Regions from separate parts of the Yersinia antarctica genome, predicted to be linked through region 2. Evidence: predicted binding sites of a transcription regulator. Region 2 holds the regulator's gene; each other region holds the start of a gene.

Region 1 (7,612 bases), 3.5 Mb from region 2:
TCCCCATGCCAACACGGGTACGACGACGTAAATCCAGTAGGTTATTGACCGATAGCGATTCAATCGCATAGCGCACTTCGCCGGCAGTCACTGCCTCGCATTCGCACACCAGGCTATTATCCAGCCGGTTTCCGGCCAATAGTTGTGTCGCGCGATCCCCATGGCGATAAACCGCTGAGCCACGAATACTGGCAGGCAGAGAAATGACTTTGCTGAGAGTTTGCTCCGCTGATTGCTGTGAACCGGGTAGTGGCGCTTGGGCGGTGGTACAGGCTGCGGTAATACCTAATTTTTCACACACTTTATCTGTTGCCCACTCCGCCATCAGACGGTAGGTCATCAGCTTGCCACCGGTAATGGTGATAAAACCTTCCAGACCATCGCGGTTAGCATGATCCAGTAACACAATGCCACGGCTGACATTGCGCCCCGACGGGTCATCATCACTGGCAACCAGCGGCCTGACACCGGCGTAAGCACGTAAGATGCGCGTTTGCGCCAACTGGGGTGAAAGTTTTGATCCTTCGCGGATTAAGGTATCCACCTCTTGTGCCGTTACTACCATATTATCGATTTGATCGTATTCAATATGGGTTGAGGTCGTCCCGATCAATGAGATGGTGTCGCCCGGAACCAAAATATCAGCATCAGCCGGTTTACGACAGCGGTTGATCACCATGTTGTTGATCCGATGACCCAAGATCAACAGAGCACCTTTTGCCGGAAACATGCGGATACGAAGATCAGCATATTCAGCAATATGTTGCCCCCAGATCCCCGCAGCGTTGACCACTATTTGTGCATGAATATCATACTGGCGCTGATTCTTATGATCGAAAACGCGCACGCCGCTCACCCTATCACCGTGGCGTAGCAAGCCAATAACTTCGTGATAAGTCAGTACATTCGCACCGTGCTCACGCGCATCCAGCATATTCGCGGCAGTTAAACGGAAGGGATCGACGGTACCATCTGGCACGCGGACGGCAGCAATCAATGTCGGATTAGCAGCAGGCTCCAGCCGTAAGGCCAGCTTTGGATCAATGGCTTCGGCCTCGATACCGGCGTCCTGGCAGCGCGCGATAAATTGCTGCTGATATTCCAGCGAGTCTTCCGGCAACGTGATAAACAGGCCATCCGTTTGCTCAATACAATGGCGTGCAATACGTTTCAGAATACGGTTTTCTTCAATACATTCGCGGGCAGATTCGCCATCAGTTACCGCATAGCGTGCGCCGCTGTGTAGCAAGCCATGGTTACGGCCAGTCGCACCAGTGGCAATGTCATGCCTCTCCAAGAGCGTACAGGCTAAACCACGGCGAGCGCAGTCACGGGCAATCCCGGCACCGGTCGCACCACCACCAATGATGATGACATCCGTTTCTGTGTAAGGAGAACTGTTCGTCATGAAGGACCCCACATTATCAGACAGCCGCCTGGCGGCTAATTATGCGTCTATTGAGCCACAATCTTTAAGGTTATTGTTTGATAAGGAACAAAAACGAACGAAAAACGAAAGCAATGTGGTGTTTAAAAACCATGATTGTGATCAAAGTCACAGGTAATTTGTCATTGTGGGTTTCAAAATGTTAACCAATCGCTCAAAATTGCCGCCGCTTTCATATAACTGTAACAAATGAGCCATCACTCACAGATAAGTTATGCGAATTTATCTAGCATGGCGCTCGTTATGGAACATAAACGACAGCAAGTTAGCCGTTTAACTACCGGGTAGATACCAGGCTATACCGGGGTCAAAAACTACAAAAAAGCCATCGGAGGCACTCATGTTGAGTATTTTTAAGCCCGCGCCGCATCAGGCCCGGCTTCCAGCAGAACAGATTGATCCCACCTACCGCCGCCTACGCTGGCAAATCTTTATGGGCATCTTTTTCGGTTACGCCGCCTACTATCTGGTGCGTAAAAACTTTACTCTCGCCATGCCGTATTTGATCGAACAAGGGTTCTCTCGCGGGGATCTGGGCTTCGCGTTATCGGGTATTTCTATTGCCTACGGTTTCTCAAAATTCATCATGGGTTCGGTTTCTGACCGGTCTAACCCACGGATATTCCTCTCTGCCGGTTTGATTCTCGCCGCCGCCGTGATGCTGTTTATGGGCTTTGTGCCTTGGGCAACATCTAGTATCGCCGTGATGTTCGTGCTGCTGTTCTTATGTGGCTGGTTCCAGGGTATGGGTTGGCCGCCATGTGGCCGTACTATGGTGCACTGGTGGTCGAAGAAGGAACGCGGCAGTATCGTGTCAGTCTGGAACTGCGCCCATAACGTCGGTGGTGGCTTACCACCATTACTGTTCCTGCTGGGGATGGCGTGGTTTAACGACTGGAAAGCTGCACTCTACATGCCTGCTTTTGGTGCCATTCTGGTGGCATTGATTGTCTTTGGTCTGATGCGTGATACCCCTCAATCCGTGGGCTTGCCGCCGATTGAAGAGTACAAAAACGACTATCCAGACGACTACAGTGAAGAAGCAGAAGAAGAACTGACCGCTAAACAGATCTTCATGCAATACATATTGCCCAACAAACTGTTGTGGTACATCGCAATTGCTAACGTTTTTGTTTATTTACTGCGTTACGGCATCCTCGACTGGTCACCGACCTACCTGAAAGAAGTGAAACACTTCGCACTGGATAAATCCTCATGGGCTTATTTCCTGTATGAATACGCTGGTATTCCAGGGACGCTGTTGTGCGGTTGGATGTCCGACAAAGTGTTTAGAGGTAACCGCGGGGCCACCGGTGTGTTCTTTATGACTCTGGTGACTATCGCTACCATCATTTACTGGCTGAACCCGGTCGGTAACCCAGGTATCGATATGGCCTGTATGATCACCATCGGCTTCCTGATCTATGGCCCGGTAATGTTGATTGGCTTACATGCGCTTGAATTAGCACCGAAAAAAGCAGCAGGGACCGCAGCGGGCTTCACCGGCTTGTTCGGTTATCTGGGCGGCTCGGTAGCAGCGAGTGCCATCGTCGGTTATACCGTGGACTACTTCGGTTGGGACGGCGGCTTTATGGTCATGATCGGCGGCAGTATCTTGGCTGTTCTGTTACTGATCGTTGTGATGTTTAGTGAGAAAAAGCATCACGCAGAGCTGGCTAGAAAACAGGGCTTATAAGTTCATCTAGTTACGTTTTTTCAGGCTGTGTCGTTATTGATGGATTTATAGCGACATAGCCTTTTTCATACCCTGAGATTGATAAATGGAGCACTATCAATGCAAACCCACATCAAAACCCTGTTGGCGAGTATTATTCTGGCATCCTCAGTTACCGGTATGGCTCAGGCCACCGAGCAGTCATCAGTAGTCACCAAACCGTCGGCAAGCAAAGTTGTCATCGCACATCGTGGTGCCAGTGGTTATCTGCCGGAGCATTCACTGCCCGCTAAAGCCATGGCCTACGCACAAGGTGCGGATTATCTTGAACAAGATTTGGTGATGACCAAAGATAATGAGTTGGTGGTTCTGCACGACCATTATCTGGATCGCGTGACCGATGTGGCTGAGCGCTTCCCCGATCGCGCACGCAAAGATGGCCGCTATTACGCCATTGATTTTACGCTACCAGAAATTAAATCACTGAAATTTACCGAAGGCTTTGATATTGATAAAGATGGTAAGAAAGTGCAGAGCTATCCGGGCCGTTTCCCGATGGGCAAATCTGACTTCCGTGTACATACCTTCCAGGAAGAGATTGAATTTGTTCAAGGTTTGAATCATTCGACCGGTAAAAACGTTGGGATTTACCCAGAAATAAAAGCACCGTGGTTCCATAAACAAGAAGGGAAAGACATCTCAACCAAGGTGTTGGAAGTACTGAAACAGTACGGTTACACCACCAAGGGCGATAAAGTTTATCTGCAATGCTTTGATGCCAATGAATTAAAACGCATCAAAAACGAGCTGGAACCGAAGATGGGTATGGACCTGAAACTGGTCCAACTGGTGGCTTATACCGACTGGAATGAAACCTACGAACAGAAACCTGATGGCAAATGGGTCAATTACAGTTACGACTGGATGTTCAAGCCAGGAGCGATGAAGCAAGTAGCACAGTATGCCGATGGCATCGGCCCTGACTACCATATGCTGGTGGTTGAAACCTCTACGCCGGATAACATCAAGCTGACCAATATGGTCAAAGATGCGCATGCCAACAATATGATGGTTCACCCGTACACCATCCGTGCGGATAAGCTGCCGAAATACACGACTAACGTCAATCAGCTATTCGATATTATCTACAATCAAGCGCAGGTTGACGGGGTGTTTACTGACTTCCCGGATCAAGGTGTGCAGTTCCTGCAAAAACAGGGGCAACACCAGTAAGTTGATGCTCTGAGATAACGGAATAAACCAGTGGCGCAATTATGTTTAATGCGCCACTTTTTCGCTTACGAAAAATTTAATTTACTTCGGTAAATCAGTTAGTTATCTGTTCCTAAAAACATCTTACGCAAATAGTGTGGTACTGCATCATCGGCGTTTGAACCTATCACTTCCAGATTCGGTAACATGTCTTTTAGCCGTTGATGCGCATCACGCATGATGCAGCCTTTGCCAGACATCGACAGCATTTCCAGGTCATTCATACCATCACCAAAAGCGATACATTCTTTCAGTGAATAACCGATAATTTTGGCAACTTGATCAAGCGCATGCCCCTTAGAGACACCGCCGCCCATCACTTCCAGACAGGTTGGGAAAGAAAAACTGACATTAACTCGATCGCCCCAACGTGCATTGATGGCTTCTTCTAAAATCAACAACTTGTCATGATCTTCACAGGTGAAGTAAACCTTACACACACCATCGGTTGGCAGTAATGCAGGTTCAAATACCTGATAATTAAATACCGACTCACGGAAAAATTCTTTCTGTGCCGGGCTTTCACGGTTCATAAACCATTCGTCGTTCAGGTAGACGTTGGTCAGGATATCCGGGTTATTGTGCTCAATATTGTACAAATCACGCGCAATATCTGCATCAAGGTTATGACTAAAAATCAGCTCTCCCGCCGTGTTGTGCACCCGTGCGCCATTGGAGGTAATCATGAAGGCACTGATTTCCAAGCTATCGCGGATTTGTGCCACATCGATATGATGGCGACCAGTGGCAAACACAAAATGCACGTCGCGCTGCGTCAGCAACTTGAGTGTTTCTTTAGTATATGGCGTTAAAAGATGATCAGGTGATAGCAGGGTGCCATCTAAATCGGAAGCAACAACATGATACATAGCGGTATGTTCTAACCTCTGGTGGCGTCGGAGCCATAATGGCCGACTGATGATTGATGTTGCGCGAAAAAGCGCAATATGGCGCTCAGCGCCTCGGCACGAAGCTGGTCCCGCTCGAACAGGATCTCATGGCGTGCACCTTGAACTCTCTTAGGTTGTCCCCCTTCGCAAGGGTGTCCTGCCAAAGTCATTGCCTGAGAAAAAGCATCATGAGCCGGGTTATGTACTACCCGATCCTCACTGGCTTGTAATAATAGAACCGGCGTGGTTATCTTTTCTGCTTGCGCGATAATTTGCTCGCCCACCAGCAGACTTTCTCGGATCCAATGATAGGTTGGCCCACCAAGACGTATTTCCGGTGTATCCGCATATTGGCGTAAATAGCGGCGATATCGCTCACGGCTATGGGTTAACACATTGACCAGATAGGGCAGTGGCCGCCACTGGCCGGTACCAATAGCATAATAGTCGCGCAGCGTTTGATGCCTTTCGGCCCAGTCGACAATGCGGTGAGCCAACCAGCCGGGCATCGGTAAGTGGATACCAAACATCGGAGCACATAATGCTACCGCATTAAACACATCCGGTTCTCTGGCCAGAAAACGCGTTAGAATTGCACCACCCATTGAATGAGCCAGGGCAAATCGCTGCTGATAATGGCTATCAGTTATTTCGCGCTGCACTAACTGCGCAAAATCCTCAATATAATCATCAAACTTAATCACATGACCACGGTTACCATCCTCAAGCAAGCGACCCGACCGCCCTTGCCCACGATGATCCAGCACTATCACATCATAGCCTTGCTGAAACAGATCATAAGCCACTTCAGGATATTTAACGTAACTTTCAATGCGGCCGGGCACCACCACCACCACTCGAGTGTGTTGTGGTGCACGAAAGCGGACATAGCGAATCGGAATATCATCGACGCCGATAAACTCATCCTCATCTCGCTGTTGCCAAAAATCTAACAGCGGCCCGTTAACAAAAGCAGCAAACTGCTCTTCACGCGTTAACCAGCTATTGTCTAACGGCATAGCGTGGCTCGATATAGCATGACCTTGTAAATCATGACTGATGACATCCTTTGACCGGAATTGCTCAATGTTCAATACACCTGATATTCTGGTAAACCCAGTCGTTCTGTGAGCCATAGCACAACTATTAGCAATAGAGTATTGTGGCATAAATTTATGCATTCAGGGAGCTTTGCCGATGACCTTAGACTGGTGGTTAACCTATCTACTGACCACATTGATCCTCAGCCTGTCCCCTGGTTCTGGGGCCATTAACACCATGAGCACCGCCATCAGCCACGGTACGCGCGGGGTTGTGGCCTCAATTTGCGGGCTGCAATTGGGATTAGCCGTGCACATTGTATTAGTTGGCGTGGGGTTGGGTGCACTGATTTCACAATCCTTGCTGGCATTTGAAATACTAAAATGGCTTGGTGCGGCTTACTTAATCTGGCTTGGGATTCAGCAATGGCGCGCTGCCGGTGCGCTGGATCTGCATGCGCTAGCCAACAGTATGCCGCGGCGAAAACTGTTTAAACGCGCGGTGTTTGTTAACCTTACCAACCCAAAAAGCATCGTTTTTCTAGCGGCATTATTCCCACAATTTGTGCTGCCACACCAACCGCAAGTGGCGCAATATCTGATTCTCGGCACCACCAGCGTGGTGGTTGATATTATTGTGATGATTGGTTACGCCACCCTCGCTACCCGAATTGCTGGCTGGATTAAATCACCACAACAAATGAAATTACTGAACCGGATATTTGGTGGCTTATTTATGCTGGTAGGCGCGTTATTGGCAACCGCCAGAAAAGTGTAATGCTAATTCAAACAAATGATTACCCAACCGGCATCATCTGCCAGTTGGGGCATTAATTAGCGCGATAAGATCAAATGGATACCAAAACCGGCAAACAGTACCCCCGCCAGTCCATCAATCCATTTTGATAAACGCTGATAGCCACGGCGCATCACCGGCAAGGCAAATACGCAGGCGACAATAGTGAACCAAACGAAGGTTTCACCAACAATCAGCACAAACAAGCCCCAGCGCGCACCCGCACTGACGTCATCGCCAACAAATAGTGAGAACACACTGCCGAAATAGATAACGGCTTTCGGGTTCGACAGATTAGTCAGGAAGCCGCGCAGGAAGGTCCGACCACGGGCGGGTAATGCAACTTGAACCACCCCCTCGCTACCATGACGTTTGGCTCGGGCAGATTTCAGCAGTTGCCACCCCATCCAGCACAGATATAGCCCACCACCGACCATAATAATCTGATGTAACCACGCCATTTTCTGCAAGATAAGGTTCAACCCCATCAGC
Region 2 (7,612 bases):
CACACTCAGCACCCATACCCAATGAGGCACGTCCGGGAACCAGACCCCCATATAGATACCGAAGGCGGTCACATCAGCAATAGCAACAATCAAAATCTCAAAGCAATACGTCCAGCCGGTGATATAGCCCGCCATTGGCCCAAGGTAATCTTGTGCATAGCGCGAGAAAGAGCTGGCCTGTGGGTTATTCACTGACATCTCACCCAACGCGCGCATAATGATAAATGCCACCACGCCACCGATCAGGTATGCCAATAACACACTAGGCCCTGCCATTCTTATCGCATCAGCCGAACCATAGAATAAGCCGGTACCTATTGCTGACCCTAATGCCATAAAGCGGATATGACGGGTCGTCAGGCCCCGTTTCAGCTTATTTTTGACTGGTAATTCCATGTACATTGCCCCGTCTTTTTTCAGCAAAAAGCCACGGGGATGAGCCGTGGCTAAAAAAATCCTATAACTGTGCCGTTATTGCTTAGCAGCAACTTCCTGGCGACAGCAGAGGCGATCGTACAACCCTACGACGACGAATACCAGCAGGGAAGGCGATAACCACGCCAGACCTTGTTCAGCCAATGGCAGATGCTGAGTCCATTCAGGCAGGAAGTGCGCGAATGTAGAAGCCTTCACCGCATCAAGAATACCGAACAGCAAACTAACCAGCATAACCGGAGCCACGATACGTGAGGCATGATGCCACCAGCGCAAAGTAAAGCTCATCAAAACCAGCACGATGCATGGTGGATATATCGCTGTCAGCACCGGAATGGAAATCTGAATTAGGTGACTCAAGCCCAAATTCGATACCATCATTGAGAAGATACCGAGAATGAATACCAGCGCCCGATAAGACAGCGGCAAGTACTGAGCAAAGAATTCAGCACAGGCACACGTTAGGCCCACAGCGGTCACCATACAGGCAATGAAAATCAATGCGGCCAGGAACACACTGCCCAAACCACCAAAGGTGTGCTGAACATAAGCATGCAACACGACTGCGCCATTCTGTGCGTCAGGCGTCAGGCTGCCACTGCCACTGCCAAGTTTAAACAAGCTCAAGTAAACGAGCGTCAAACCGATACCGGCAATCAATCCTGCCCAAATGGTATAGCGCGTCAGCAGCCCTGCGGAAACCACTCCACGCGAACGGGCCGCATTGACGATAACGATACCAAAGACCAAGGCACCTAAGGTATCCATGGTCAGATAACCATTAACGAAACCGGAGGAGAAAGGCACGTTCTGATAGGCATCAGTGGCTGAAATCAACGGACCGGCAGGCCAAATCAACGCCGCGATACCCAAGATAGCAAGCGCCAGAATTTTCAGTGGGGCCAGAATATGACCGACGGTGTCCAGCAAACGCCCCGGATAGAGCGAAATGCCAATCACCAGCGCGAAATAAACCACACTATAAATAAACAGCGGCAACGGGCCATCACCAGTCAAAGGGGCGATGCCCACTTCGAAGGAAACTGTTGCGGTTCGTGGCGTGGCAAACAGTGGGCCGACAGCCAAATAACAGACGGTAGCCAGTACCAAACCAGCACTACGGCCAATTGGGCTACTCAGGGCATCAATCCCCCCGCCCACCCGGGCCAGTGCGATAATGGTAATAACCGGTAAGCCAACCGCGGTTATCAGGAAGCCAAGAGCTGCCCACCATACATGTTCACCCGATTGTAAACCAACCATCGGCGGGAAGATGATGTTGCCAGCTCCAACGAATAAGGCGAAGGTCATAAAACCTAATGCCATAATATCTTTAGACGATAAACGATGACTCATAGTGATGTGCGTTGCCTAGTTAAATGACCAAAAGGAAAAGTTCTAAGTTGTGGTCTTTCCTACGTGATCGAAACGATACAAAGCTCTGATAAACGCAAACTCCGGCGGTTAATAAGCAATCTATTTCGTCAGTATGCAGTGTTTTTGAAGTTATTTGCAGGTGGAATAGGCCAACAACGGCGCTAAGTAGACCGTTTATAGCGGAGAAAGGCAAGTCGGGATCATAAAAGCAGAGCCATCATCCAGATAATGTTATCAAACCAGTTAATCATGCCATGTTTTAAGAAATACACGCCATATGATTTGTATTATTTGTAGCCAGTCGTTAACAATTTACCGCCAATCTGGTGACGAATACTCAGGAGAGGTTGATCATTTTACGCACAGAAATGATGCAAGATTGCATAGGCAAAAAACGACGACTGAAACACCTTAATCAGTAAAACCTAACGCTTTTCGGGTGTGAATCAGTATCTCGGGAGGCAGGGGGAGATAACCGTCATGGGTGACCCTCTTTTGCCCCTCAGGTGATAGAACCCGCTCAAGGAACGCCGCAGTCAATGGCTCCAGTGGCTGGCCCGGAGCTTTATTGATATAAATATACAGATAACGTGATAAAGGGTAGCGGCCATCTTTAACATTCTCAGGAGTTGGCATCACAAAATCTTGCCCCACCGCCGCCAGTGACAACGGTTTAACACCACTGTTACGAAAACCAATACTGGCATAGCCAATGCCATTCAATGAGCCAGCCACCGCCTGTACCACAGAGGCGGACCCTGGCAACTCATTGACATTATTTATAAAATCACCATCGCACAGTACCTTATGTTTGAAGTATCCATAGGTCCCCGAAGCTGAGTTCCGGCTATAACGTTGTAAGGAACGCGCCGCCCACGCCCCTTCCAATCCCAACTCACCAAAGCGCTGAATCTGGTGTGGCTCTCCACATCGGCGATTTTGCGAAAAAATAGCATCAAGCTGAGGTAAAGTCAGTTTGTTCAGTGGGTTATCCTGATGAACAAACACCACCAATGCATCAACTGCCACAGGAACTGCCAGTGGCGGATAGCCATAACGTTGAATAAATGCGTTGATCTCACCCGCTTTCATTGGGCGGCTCATCGGACCAAGCTGGGCGGCACCGACAGCTAACGCCGCAGGGGCAGTAGAGGAACCTGCCGCCTGAATTTGCAAATTAACACCAGGATAGTGATGATTAAAATCATCTGCCCACAAGGACATCAGATTGGCTAAGGTGTCAGAACCCACACTGGAGAGGTTGCCTGATAAGGTATTGGTGGCAGGCACGGAAGCCATCGGCAAAACAGCAACCGGAGGGGAAAATACCGCTTCAGATTGCGCTAAAACGGCATGGCTAAACCATAGCATGACATGCAACAACGTCAGTTTTGCCCATTTCATCAGCTTGGTATCCATGCAGTTTTTAGGATTTGACTGCATTCTCGGCTAAAACTGCGGGAACAATCAATCGATTCGGCAAGGTAAAGATAAATCGAGTCCCCAGACCGACTTCGCTCATGACCTCTAAACGTGCATCGTGATGACTCAATGCATGTTTCACAATTGCCAGCCCTAATCCACTGCCCCCCGTTTGCCGTGATCGGGCTTTATCCACCCGATAGAACCGCTCCGTTAGCCGTGGAACATGTTCAGGACCGATTCCCGGCCCATTATCGCTGACCTGAAATTGTGCACCTTGTGGCGTTTGCTGCCAACACACCTCAATTTGGGTACCAACAGGCGTGTGATTGACGGCGTTATAAACCAGATTTGATACCGCACTGCGCAGTTGGTCTTCGTTACCAAACACTTTTAATTGGTCGTTAACCCGGAAGGTAATCTCATGTCGTCCGTTACTGAGAGCCTGAACTTCATGCTGTAACACTTTCAGCATCAACGGAATATCCACCCGCTCATTCATATCCACATTAGGTGCCGCTTCAATTCGTGATAGCGTCAAGAGCTGTTTTACCAATCCATCCATTCGCTTAGTCTGCTCTTGCATGGTCCCCAGTGCTTTATCCCGTAATGGCCCAACCAGCTCTTGGTCATTCATCATTTCCAGATAACCTTGCAACACCGTCAGTGGCGTACGCAATTCATGACTGACGTTGGCAAAGAAATTACGCCTTGCACCTTCCAACTGCCGCATCTGAGTAACATCACGGGCAACCATCAATAATTGCCCTTCTGAATAAGGCATCACACGAAATTCGACGTAATAACCATTGTTCAGTTGCAGAGTCAACGGGCGGGAGAACTCTTGTTGTTGCAGATATTGGCTGAATTCCGGGTAGCGCAATAAATTAAGGATATGTTGGCCGTTATCCTCCGGCCAACGAAACCCTAACAACTGCTGAGCTAAACCGTTACACCAGAAGATATTGCCATCAATTGTGGTAATAACTACCGCGTCAGGCAATGATTCGGCACCACTGCGGAAACGTTTGATAAGCAAAGCCAGTTCGCGCCGACGCCGACGATTTCGCAACTGCATTTGGTACAAGCCGTAAAATAAAGGCTCCCAGCTCCAGCGACCAGCAGGTGGTGTCATGCTACGGTCTAACCACAACCAGTGAGATAACTTAAGTTGATTATAGAAATTCCAAACCAGCGCCGCGACAGCTGAAATCAGCAATAGCCACGGAAGATAGCCGATGAAGGCACCCAGGAGTAATGCAGGCAGACAAAAAAGAGCCAGCTCGAGAGCCAGCGTTTTCCATGATAAGCGTTCTAACACAACGAATTCTCCGGCACTGAAAACTCAGTAGCGCGTTGAGAAACGGTATCCAGTTCCCCGGACAGTTTGTACCATTCTGTCATGACCATCAATTTCAAGCGCCTTGCGTAGCCGACGAATATGCACGTCAACCGTACGATCTTCTACATAAACGTTAGTGCCCCAAACATAATTAAGCAACTGTTCACGGCTGTAAACGCGCTCCGGGTGGGTCATAAAGAAGTGCAATAACTTAAACTCGGTCGGCCCCATATCCAGCGCTTGCTCATTGGCCATAACCCGATGTGAGGAAGGATCAAGGCTTAGCCCTTGCATTTCAATAACTTCCTCAACAGCCATCGGCGATATTCGGCGCATCACTGCTTTAATACGCGCAACCAGCTCCTTCGGCGAAAACGGCTTGGTAATATAGTCATCTGCGCCCACTTCCAAACCGCGCACCCTATCCTCTTCTTCGCCACGGGCCGTCAGCATCATCACCGGAATATCTCTGGTCAACGCTTCACGTTTCATATGTTTAATGAACTGAATACCCGAGCCGCCAGGTAACATCCAGTCCAACAACACTAAATCAGGGAAAGGCTCCGACAGACGAGTTACTGCGCTGTCATAATCTTCGGCTTCTAATGGTTGGTAACCATTCTGTTCCAACACAAAGCACACCATCTCACGGATTGGCGCTTCATCTTCCACCACAAGTATGCGTCTTGCCATCATCAACCCTGCCAATATGTTAGTGGTCACTATTTGATTTCGGGAGCCATTATGCGTCAGTTTTGTGACATTTTTATGAAAAACATCACGCTTCTACTAGCAATAAGCATAGTGATAAATTTCATGATAATTGCAAAACACAGCAGTCAAGTTTGCGAGACGTCTCGGAGATTTTCCTCCTAGCCTTTTTTTAGCCGCGACATCCGGCGGGCAGCGTTTATAATCAGCGCCATTATCTTTGACTGATAACCTGCCGTGCGGGAGATTTATGCGCATTATTCATACCTCTGATTGGCATTTAGGCCAGCATTTCTTCACTAAAAGCCGCGCTGCTGAGCATCAGGCATTTCTGCACTGGCTCATTAATCAGATCGAAGAAAATCAGGTAGATGCGCTAATTGTAGCAGGTGATATCTTTGATACTGGCTCCCCGCCCAGTTACGCCCGTGAGCTATATAACCGTTTCGTGGTTGAGCTCCAACCCACTGGCTGTCAGTTAGTGGTATTGGGGGGTAATCACGATTCTGTGTCAACACTGAATGAATCACGGGGTTTGCTCTCTTATCTCAATACCACCGTTATTTCGTGCGCCAACAGCAATCTCGATCAACAAATCATTATTCTAAAAGACCGCCAACATCAACCTGCGGCTCTGCTGTGTGCGATCCCGTTTTTACGGCCAAGGGACTTAGTCACCAGTCAGGCGGGTGAATCTGGAGGGCAAAAACAACTGGCTTTACAAGAAGCGATCGCGGGCCACTACCAGGCACTGTATCAGCGGGCGGTTGAATTGCGTACCGAACTGGGTTTGCTACTGCCCATTATTGCCACCGGGCACCTGACTACCGTTGGCGTCACCACGACAGACTCGGTTCGCGATATCTATATTGGTACATTGGATGCTTTCCCCGCGCAGGCATTTCCACCAGCAGATTACATTGCTTTAGGCCATATTCATCGCGCCCAGCAAGTGGCTAAAACTGAACATATCCGTTATAGCGGCTCCCCCATTGCTCTCAGTTTTGATGAATTGAGCAAGGAGAAAAGCGTCTATCTGGTGGAATTCCACCAACAGGCACTGGCATCAGTTACCCCTCTCTTCATCCCACAATTTCAGCCAATGCAATTAATTAAAGGGGATTTAGCGCAAATAGAGCAGCAACTGGCTCAATTCTCTGAGCATCAAGGCTTACCCGTATGGCTAGATATAGAAGTTGCCACCCAAGACTATCTTACTGATATCCAACGCCGTATTCAGGCTCTGACCACAGAGCTACCGGTTGAAATTGTATTGTTACGTCGCAGTAAAGAACAACGTAACAACAGTATCGAGCGGCAGGAAAAAGAGACACTCAATGAGCTGAGTGTTACCGATGTGTTTGAACGCAGGCTGGCGCTGGAGCCAGACTTAGCCGAGCCGCGCCAACAGCGGATGCGTCAAATGTTCAATCAGGTGGTTGATGACATCACGCAAGATAAAGATGCCGCACAGGAGCAGCCTGCATGAGGATTTTAAGCTTACGTCTAAAAAACATTAATTCTCTGCAAGGGGAGTGGAAGATAGATTTCACCGCCGAACCTTTTGCCAGCAACGGTTTATTCGCTATCACTGGCCCGACAGGCGCAGGTAAAACCACACTGCTGGATGCCATATGCCTTGCGCTATACCACCAAACACCACGTTTGACTGTCACGCCCAGCCAAAATGAGCTAATGACACGCCACACAGCGGAGTCACTAGCCGAAGTTGAGTTTGAAGTAAAAGGCATCTGCTATCGTGCATTCTGGAGCCAGCGGCGGGCAAAAAACAGCCCGGAAGGCAATCTGCAAGCCCCTAAAGTTGAGTTGGCGCTATGCGACAGCGGTAAAATCCTGGCCGATAAAGTGCGTGATAAGTTGGAGATGGTTGCAGCGATCACCGGCCTGGATTTTGGCCGTTTCACTAAATCAATGATGTTATCGCAAGGGCAGTTTGCTGCTTTTCTCAATGCCGATGCCAATGACCGTGCCGAATTATTGGAAGAGCTAACGGGGACTGATATCTACGGGCGGCTATCTGAATATGTCTTTGAGCAACATAAACAGGCCAAGGCCAATCTGGATGCTTTACATCAACGTGCCAGTGGTATTGAACTGCTCAATGAAGAACAGCGCTTGGCATTAACGCAACAAATCGATGATCTCCACCAACAAGAAAAGCAGCTTGTTTCAGCACAATCAGCGAGTCAAAACCAAATAAACTGGTTAACCGGCTGGCAAAGACAGCAACAGAATCTACAAGAATATCAGCAGCAGCAAACAATTATTGAACAAGAATATCAGCAGGCACAACCTGAATTACAC
Region 3 (7,612 bases), 1.4 Mb from region 2:
ACGCTTCCACGACGCTCTCAGCGCACTTATTGGGGAGTTTACGGATAATGACCTGCTTTGTGGCTTTGTCCACGACCGTCAGCAGGAATGACTTCTGGTCTTTGCCAAAAATCGTATCGATTTCAACATGCCCGGGAACCTGTTTGAGTTCAGCCTCAGCAGGCCTGTGCTCAATGCCAACCCTGTCCGGGATGGGCGTGCGTCCGGGCTCACCCGTATCATAGCGATAGCGTTTACCCCGGTGAGGGAGCTGAAGGTAAAGCTTACCGCCAGCCTGTCTGTCCGAACGGATATAGCGGTAGAGGGTATTTTTGCTGACGGCGATATCAAACTGGATTTTCAGTCTCCCACAGATAACCTCAGGGGAGGTATGTACAGCCAGCGCCTGCCGGAGAAAGTCTTGTGTCTGCTGGCCCAGAGGGACACAGGCATTGTGTGCCGAGGTGTCGCCCCGCCGTTGTCTGGCTAAGGCATCAGCGCGTCTGGAGGAGTAAAGTCCGTTGAAGGCGGGGTCCGTATTACGTCTGAGCTCCCGGCTCAGGGTAGAGCGAGAGACGCCGAGCTCTCTGGCAATGCAGGACTGATTAACGCCTTCAGCTTTTCGTTTTTCGATGTAAAAGCGCTCATGCTGAGTCAAATGTTTTCCCTTCATGCAACAGGGTCTCCGACAGGGTCAATACGGCTATTTTATCCGTACCTGACCGGTGGGTCACTTTGTTGCATTTCGTTTGGGAATTGGCGATTAAAATATCATTCAGACTGGCTGCACATCCCCAGAGCGGGAATAAACAGGAAAGCAAAATAAATTGGAATAACGGTGTTTTATTTAAATAGCCATCTGGCAGTTGAACGGTATTAAGGCGCATTTTATTTTCCTTGGTGTAGGGTCTTTAAAAAATCAATAAATTGCGACGCATCAGGATAAGAACGTTGGGTTCCCTTTCCTGTGACACTGTAGGCTGCAAAAGCAGAAGCCATTTCCATCGCTTTTAATATATTGCCGTGCTGGACATATTCAAGAGCAAAACAACCAATAAAAGCATCACCTGCGCCGCTGGTGTCGATGGCGTGGACACTAACCGGTGGCACATGGTCAATGTGTTCACCGTGCATCCATAATGATCCGCGATGCCCCAAAGTAATGATCAGGTTATGTAACCCTTTATCCAATAAGCTGCGCCCTGCACGGTAAATGTTATCCAGACTATCAACTGGCATTCCGGTCAGAATCGCGAGCTCAGTTTCATTTGGCATAAAGAACTCGCACTGACATGCATAGCCGATATCCAATGCTTTAGATGCGGGGGCTGGATTAAGAATGACTTTAATCTGGTGCTGGCGGGCAAAGTCGATAGCGGCGTAGACCGTTTCCAGCGGAATTTCGAGTTGTAGAATAATCAATTGGCAAGCTTTGAGCGCATCAGCAGCAGCATCGACATCCGCGGGTAACAAATGATTGTTAGCGCCTTTGATAATCAAAATTCGATTTTGTGATGATTTATCGACGAAAATCGGAGCCACACCACTCGAGGCCCCTGTAACTGCTTTTACATACTGGGTATCAACCCCAGCTTTTTGTAGATTCCTTATGGTATTTTCCGCAAATAGATCATCACCAACCCGAGTGACCATCATCACATTGGCACCTAACTTGGCAGCGGCAACCGCCTGATTGGCCCCTTTACCGCCGCACCCAATTTCAAAATTTGGTGCCTCCAATGTTTCCCCGACTTGTGGCATTTCATCAATATAAGTGATCAGATCAACCATGTTGGAACCAATTACTGCAATATCCATTGTTAACCCCTTTATTCTAATTTTTACCACGTAATGTTATTGCAATAACATTATCAGCTGACAAATGTTATGTGTGTGACAAAGATCGCAGCAATTGAAGTACACAGCATGGGAAAGACAGGAGTTTGGCATGAATTAAAATGTTATTATTATAACAATTGGTAAGAAATGATAATGTAAATCAGTGATATTTAGAGGATGGATATAATCGTAGCTAACAGAAACTAAAAATCCCGGCCATTATTGCACCGGGATTATTCAGCGAATTGTGTTGTAACAGGTGTATCGTGACTTATTTAATCGCCATAGCATCACGCATGGTAAAGAACAGGTCGGTTTGGTCTGTTAGACCAACCACATTTGCCGCATGTGGTCCGTAAGCTGCTATGCGCAATTGGGTACCCGTGTGCCCTTGAGAATCATCTTCAGAGTTGCCATAGCTTATCGCCATAACTGCGCCATCTTTCGTGGTTAACGCTTGTGTTAAGCCAGGAGCTTTTGCATCTGCTTCAATAATTTGACTGGAATGCGCGTGATCTGCCGTCACAATAACCAAGGTATTACCTTCTGCACGCGCAAACTCCAGTGCTTTTTGTACTGCTTCATCCAAATCGACAGTTTCACCGAACTGACCACAAGGATTCGCCGCATGGTCTTGTTTATCAATGGATGCCCCTTCAACCTGTAAGAAGAATCCTTTTTCGTTATGTTTCAGCAGGTCAATTGCTTTTTCAGTCATCACTGCCAAGGTTGGAATATCTTTAGTACGCTCGGCATTGTTTTCACAAACTACCGGCGGCTTATCTAAATTGCCATGATAAGACGCTTTCGGCCCCTGCCAACGTACTGGCATGTTACCTGGGCTAAATAACCCTAATAGCGGTTTTTGTTGGTCTGCCTGCTTTATTGCATTCAGATCGTCAAGATTTTCGACAATAACATAACCTCGAGCCAAGGCTTGTTCACGCAGAGATTTATCTTTCCATTCACCGGCTTTAGCGACTTGGCTGAATGATTTAGCGCCACCACCCAATGTGACATCCGCGCGCCCGGCAATCATCTGCTCAGTAATTGAACCGCGCCCACCCTTTTCCAGCGCATTGCTACTGCACTTCTCGCTTGTTTCCTCCGGGCCATAGCATTTTCGCCCAGTTACGTGAGCAAACTGTGCCGCAGGAGTGGCATCTTGCAGTTCAGCAGTTGAAACGTTACCAGTTGCTTTACCGGCTTTCTTCGCTAACTCCAACAAGGTGACGTGATCTTTTCCGAACACATCAACACCCAGCGCGCCGTTATACGTTTTTACACCTGAGGACCAAGCTGTTGCGGAGGCAGCTGAGTCAGTCACGTAATCCGGTTTTTGCGTTTTCTTATCTAATGAGTAGTGCGTGTATTGCCCTGTCAGTGGTAACGCATCAATTCCTTTAAAGAAACCACCGGCCCCCATAGCATAGTTACGTGCTGAGGTGATTTCTGAATCGCCCATACCATCGCCAATCAGTAAAATGACATTCTTTACGGTTTTATTGGAAAGCGAATCACGAAGAGCCTGTGTCTGATCACCGGTCAAACGTCGTGCCCCGCCAAATTGAGTGACATCTCCCTTGGCGCTACGGTCATATAAGCCAGTGGCGGAAGCAACAGCATTCGGTGTAAACAATGAACTGGTGAGTATCAGACTGGATAACGCTATGCCGGACAAAGTGGATACGCGGTTCTGCATCGGTATAATTCCTTGTTGTAAAACAGTAATACAATTTGTATTGATTGGTTACAACGGATACTAGAACAAGCGAATGACGCTTTTATGACAGTCGCGATTAATTGTTATCTCTGACAATGCAGGCTCCCCTGACCTTTCCACGCGTTCACCACAGGCTAAATCAGGCCACCGTTGGCGCGTAAAACTTGCCCATTAATCCAGCCACCGTCTTTTCCAACCAGAAAAGCCACGGCTGCCGCCAATTCCCAAACGAAATGCAACAAAGTGACCCACCGGTCAGGTACGGATAAAATAGCCGTATTGACCCTGTCGGAGACCCTGTTGCATGAAGGGAAAACATTTGACTCAGCATGAGCGCTTTTACATCGAAAAACGAAAAGCTGAAGGCGTTAATCAGTCCTGCATTGCCAGAGAGCTCGGCGTCTCTCGCTCTACCCTGAGCCGGGAGCTCAGACGTAATACGGACCCCGCCTTCAACGGACTTTACTCCTCCAGACGCGCTGATGCCTTAGCCAGACAACGGCGGGGCGCCACCTCGGCACACAATGCCTGTGTCCCTCTGGGCCAGCAGACACAAGACTTTCTCCGGCAGGCGCTGGCTGTACATACCTCCCCTGAGGTTATCTGTGGGAGACTGAAAATCCAGTTTGATATCGCCGTCAGCAAAAATACCCTCTACCGCTATATCCGTTCGGACAGACAGGCTGGCGGTAAGCTTTACCTTCAGCTCCCTCACCGGGGTAAACGCTATCGCTATGATACGGGTGAGCCCGGACGCACGCCCATCCCGGACAGGGTTGGCATTGAGCACAGGCCTGCTGAGGCTGAACTCAAACAGGTTCCCGGGCATGTTGAAATCGATACGATTTTTGGCAAAGACCAGAAGTCATTCCTGCTGACGGTCGTGGACAAAGCCACAAAGCAGGTCATTATCCGTAAACTCCCCAATAAGTGCGCTGAGAGCGTCGTGGAAGCGTTCAGGGACATCGTGGCGAATACTTTCTGTGAGTTTAAAACCCTGACGGCAGATAACGGACCCGAGTTTGCGAAACATAAGGACATCACTCAGGTAACGGGCGCAAAGGTTTACTTTGCCCGGCCTTATCATTCCTGGGAGCGGGGGTTGAATGAGCATACCAACGGTCTGATACGGCGGTTTTATCCGAAAGGAACCGATTTTAATGGCGTCAGCGATGAAGATATTGCGAGACTGGAGCACATCCTCAACACTCGGGGGCGCAAATCTCTGGAATACAGCTCACCGAATGAGGTATTTTTAGAGTATCTACTCGCTGCATAACGCATGATGGTTTGTTGCGTTTCGTTCGGGAATGGGGCACCGCCCTACCGCTTCGCGGGCTGTCGGGATGGCGAATGGATTGAACCCTATTTCAATTGTTGTCCCTTGTCATCGGGTCATTGGGCAACAAGGTGCATTGACAGGATATGCCGGTGGAGTGGAGAGAAAACGCTGGTTATTAATGCATGAGGGTTATCTTTTAGCACGCTAACTATTGTTGCTCTTATCAGACGCAAGAAAAGATGTTAAAATTGACGCATATCAATATTAATGGGAATACCCTATGATCCCGGAAAAACGCGTAATCCGACGTATCCAGTCTGGTGGTTGTGCAATTCACTGTCAGGATTGCAGTATTAGCCAGCTCTGTATTCCGTTTACCTTAAATGAAAACGAGCTGGATCAGCTCGACAATATCATTGAAAGGAAGAAACCTATTCAGAAAGGACAGGCGCTGTTTAAAGCGGGTGATGAACTCAAATCCCTGTATGCCATCCGTTCCGGGACCATTAAAAGCTACACCATTACCGAAGAAGGTGATGAGCAAATCACCGGTTTCCATCTGGCGGGTGATTTAGTCGGTTTTGACGCTATCAGCAATTTGCAGCATCCGAGCTTCGCACAAGCTCTGGAAACATCCATGGTTTGTGAAATCCCGTTTGATACGTTGGACGATTTATCCGGCAAAATGCCAAATCTGCGCCAGCAGATGATGCGCCTGATGAGTGGTGAGATCAAAGGTGACCAAGATATGATTTTGCTACTTTCCAAAAAGAATGCAGAAGAGCGTCTGGCGGCCTTTATCTATAATCTGTCTCGCCGTTTTGCTCAACGTGGTTTCTCTCCACGTGAGTTCCGCCTGACGATGACCCGTGGTGATATTGGTAACTATTTAGGTCTGACGGTAGAAACCATCAGCCGTTTACTGGGCCGTTTCCAGAAAAGCGATATTCTGAGTGTGAAAGGTAAGTACATTACTATCGAGAATACCGAAGCTCTGGCCAAACTGGCGGGTAATCCAAGACCAAGTCTGTAACCTGATCAAAACCAGAATAATAAATACCCGATAGATTTCAAGTTGCAGGAAGGCGGTAAGTAACGGCCTCGTAGAGAGCAGGTCTGAGGATCGACCGAGTAACACAAGCCGTCAGCAAATCTGCAACTTGAAAATTTATTGGTCTGCTTCCCCCAGCCACCTATCCTGTTTCCCTTTCATGGTTTACTCTTTAACTAACATACTGTTAATTCACGTTTGTAAGGAGACTCTATGGCAAAGTATCAGAATATTCTGGTTGCTATTGACCCCAATCAGGATGATCAACCTGCACTAAGACGTGCAGTTTACCTTGTGCAGCGCAATGGCGGCACAATCAAAGCATTTTTGGCTATTTATGATCTGTCATATGATATGACCACCCTGCTGTCGCCTGATGAGCGTACCGCAATGCGTAAAGGGGTTATCAGCCAACGTTCCGCATGGATAAGCGAGCAATGCCGCTTTTATCTTGATGCCGGTATTCCAATTGAAATCAAAGTGGTATGGCATAATCGGCCCTATGAGGCCATTATTCAGGAAATCCTGAACGCCAAGCACGATTTGTTGTTAAAAATGGCGCATCAACACGACCGCCTGGAGTCGATTATCTTTACCCCAACCGACTGGCATTTATTGCGTAAGTGCCCATGCCCAGTCTGGATGGTGAAAGATCAACCTTGGCCGGAAGGCGCCACAGCGCTGGTGGCCGTTAACCTCTCAAGTGAAGATCCACTCCATGACCCACTAAATCTCCGTTTGGTCAAAGAGACCAGAGAGTTAGCCGAACATGTCAATCAAACGCCAGTGCATCTGATCAGCGCCTACCCGGTAACCCCAATTAATATCGCCATTGAATTGCCTGATTTTGACCCGAGCGTCTATAACGATGCCATTCGTGGTCAGCATTTGGTTGCGATGAAAGCATTACGCCAGCAATTTGGCATTGATGAAAAATTCACCCATGTTGAAAAAGGTCTCCCTGAAGAGGTTATCCCTGATTTGGCTGAACACTTGCGGGCTGGGGTGGTTGTTCTGGGTACCTTGGGGCGTACTGGGCTATCTGCCGCCTTTATTGGGAATACTACCGAACATGTGATCGACCATCTTAAGTGTGACTTACTGGCAATTAAACCCGAAGGATTTACCTGTCCGATAGAAGGCCATGAAGATCTGGAAGAGATTGAATAACCCTTGTCTGACATCACCCATTGATTAAATCAAAAAGAAGGGCCACCAAATAGGTGGCCCTTGATCTGCGATTCGTAATAACGAATTACAATGCGCGTAAAATTGCTTCTACGCTGTCTTTAGCATCGCCAAACAACATTTGGGTATTTTCTTTAAAGAACAATGGGTTTTGCACGCCAGCATAACCGGTATTCATTGAACGTTTAAAGGCAATAACACTTTGCGCTTTCCATACTTCCAACACCGGCATGCCGGCAATCGGACTACGCGGGTCTTCAAGTGCTGCTGGGTTAACCGTATCGTTGGCACCAATCACCAACACGACATCAGTACTTGGGAAATCATCATTGATTTCATCCATTTCCAGCACTACGTCATAAGGGACCTTGGCTTCAGCCAATAACACGTTCATATGACCTGGCAAACGCCCAGCTACCGGGTGAATACCAAAGCGGACTTTGATGCCCCGCGCTTGTAGTTTTGCAGTAATCTCAGCGACGGGGTATTGTGCCTGTGCCACTGCCATGCCATAACCCGGAGTGATGATAACTGAGCTAGCATTTTTCAG

The links. Region 2 encodes PhoB, which activates phosphate uptake and scavenging genes when phosphate is short. Its sites were predicted from a motif close to CTGTCATAAAACTGNCNNAT; they were not measured.
Region 1: glpT (glycerol-3-phosphate transporter) is a predicted target of PhoB. The motif match lies at 1,617-1,636, and genes of this name have one in related genera.
Region 3: phoA (alkaline phosphatase) is a predicted target of PhoB. The motif match lies at 3,592-3,611, and genes of this name have one in related genera.

Annotation. Positions count from the first base shown of each region.
Region 1 covers NZ_JBSJQF010000001.1:4,638,879-4,646,490, forward strand. Annotated here, with positions in the region: gene glpA (anaerobic glycerol-3-phosphate dehydrogenase subunit A) at 1-1,408, opposite strand, end outside; gene ACWJJO_RS21415 (hypothetical protein) at 1,407-1,565, shown strand; gene glpT (glycerol-3-phosphate transporter) at 1,788-3,143, shown strand; gene glpQ (glycerophosphodiester phosphodiesterase) at 3,243-4,355, shown strand; gene yigL (sugar/pyridoxal phosphate phosphatase YigL) at 4,454-5,263, opposite strand; gene pldB (lysophospholipase L2) at 5,275-6,303, opposite strand; gene rhtB (homoserine/homoserine lactone efflux protein) at 6,482-7,102, shown strand; gene rhtC (threonine export protein RhtC) at 7,159-7,612, opposite strand, start outside.
Region 2 covers NZ_JBSJQF010000001.1:1,186,112-1,193,723, reverse strand. Annotated here, with positions in the region: gene proY (proline-specific permease ProY) at 1-396, opposite strand, end outside; gene brnQ (branched-chain amino acid transport system II carrier protein) at 472-1,791, opposite strand; gene ACWJJO_RS05245 (PstS family phosphate ABC transporter substrate-binding protein) at 2,224-3,216, opposite strand; gene phoR (phosphate regulon sensor histidine kinase PhoR) at 3,239-4,555, opposite strand; gene phoB (phosphate response regulator transcription factor PhoB) at 4,580-5,269, opposite strand; gene sbcD (exonuclease subunit SbcD) at 5,538-6,776, shown strand; gene ACWJJO_RS05225 (AAA family ATPase) at 6,773-7,612, shown strand, end outside.
Region 3 covers NZ_JBSJQF010000001.1:2,561,715-2,569,326, forward strand. Annotated here, with positions in the region: gene ACWJJO_RS11820 (IS30 family transposase) at 1-652, opposite strand, end outside; partial or broken gene ACWJJO_RS11825 (hypothetical protein) at 741-866, opposite strand; gene rbsK (ribokinase) at 868-1,797, opposite strand; gene phoA (alkaline phosphatase) at 2,090-3,520, opposite strand; partial or broken gene ACWJJO_RS11840 (3-ketoacyl-ACP reductase) at 3,676-3,765, opposite strand; gene ACWJJO_RS11845 (IS30 family transposase) at 3,846-4,820, shown strand; partial or broken gene ACWJJO_RS11850 (methylated-DNA--[protein]-cysteine S-methyltransferase) at 4,858-5,031, shown strand; gene ACWJJO_RS11855 (FNR family transcription factor) at 5,104-5,856, shown strand; gene uspE (universal stress protein UspE) at 6,088-7,044, shown strand; gene pntB (Re/Si-specific NAD(P)(+) transhydrogenase subunit beta) at 7,130-7,612, opposite strand, start outside.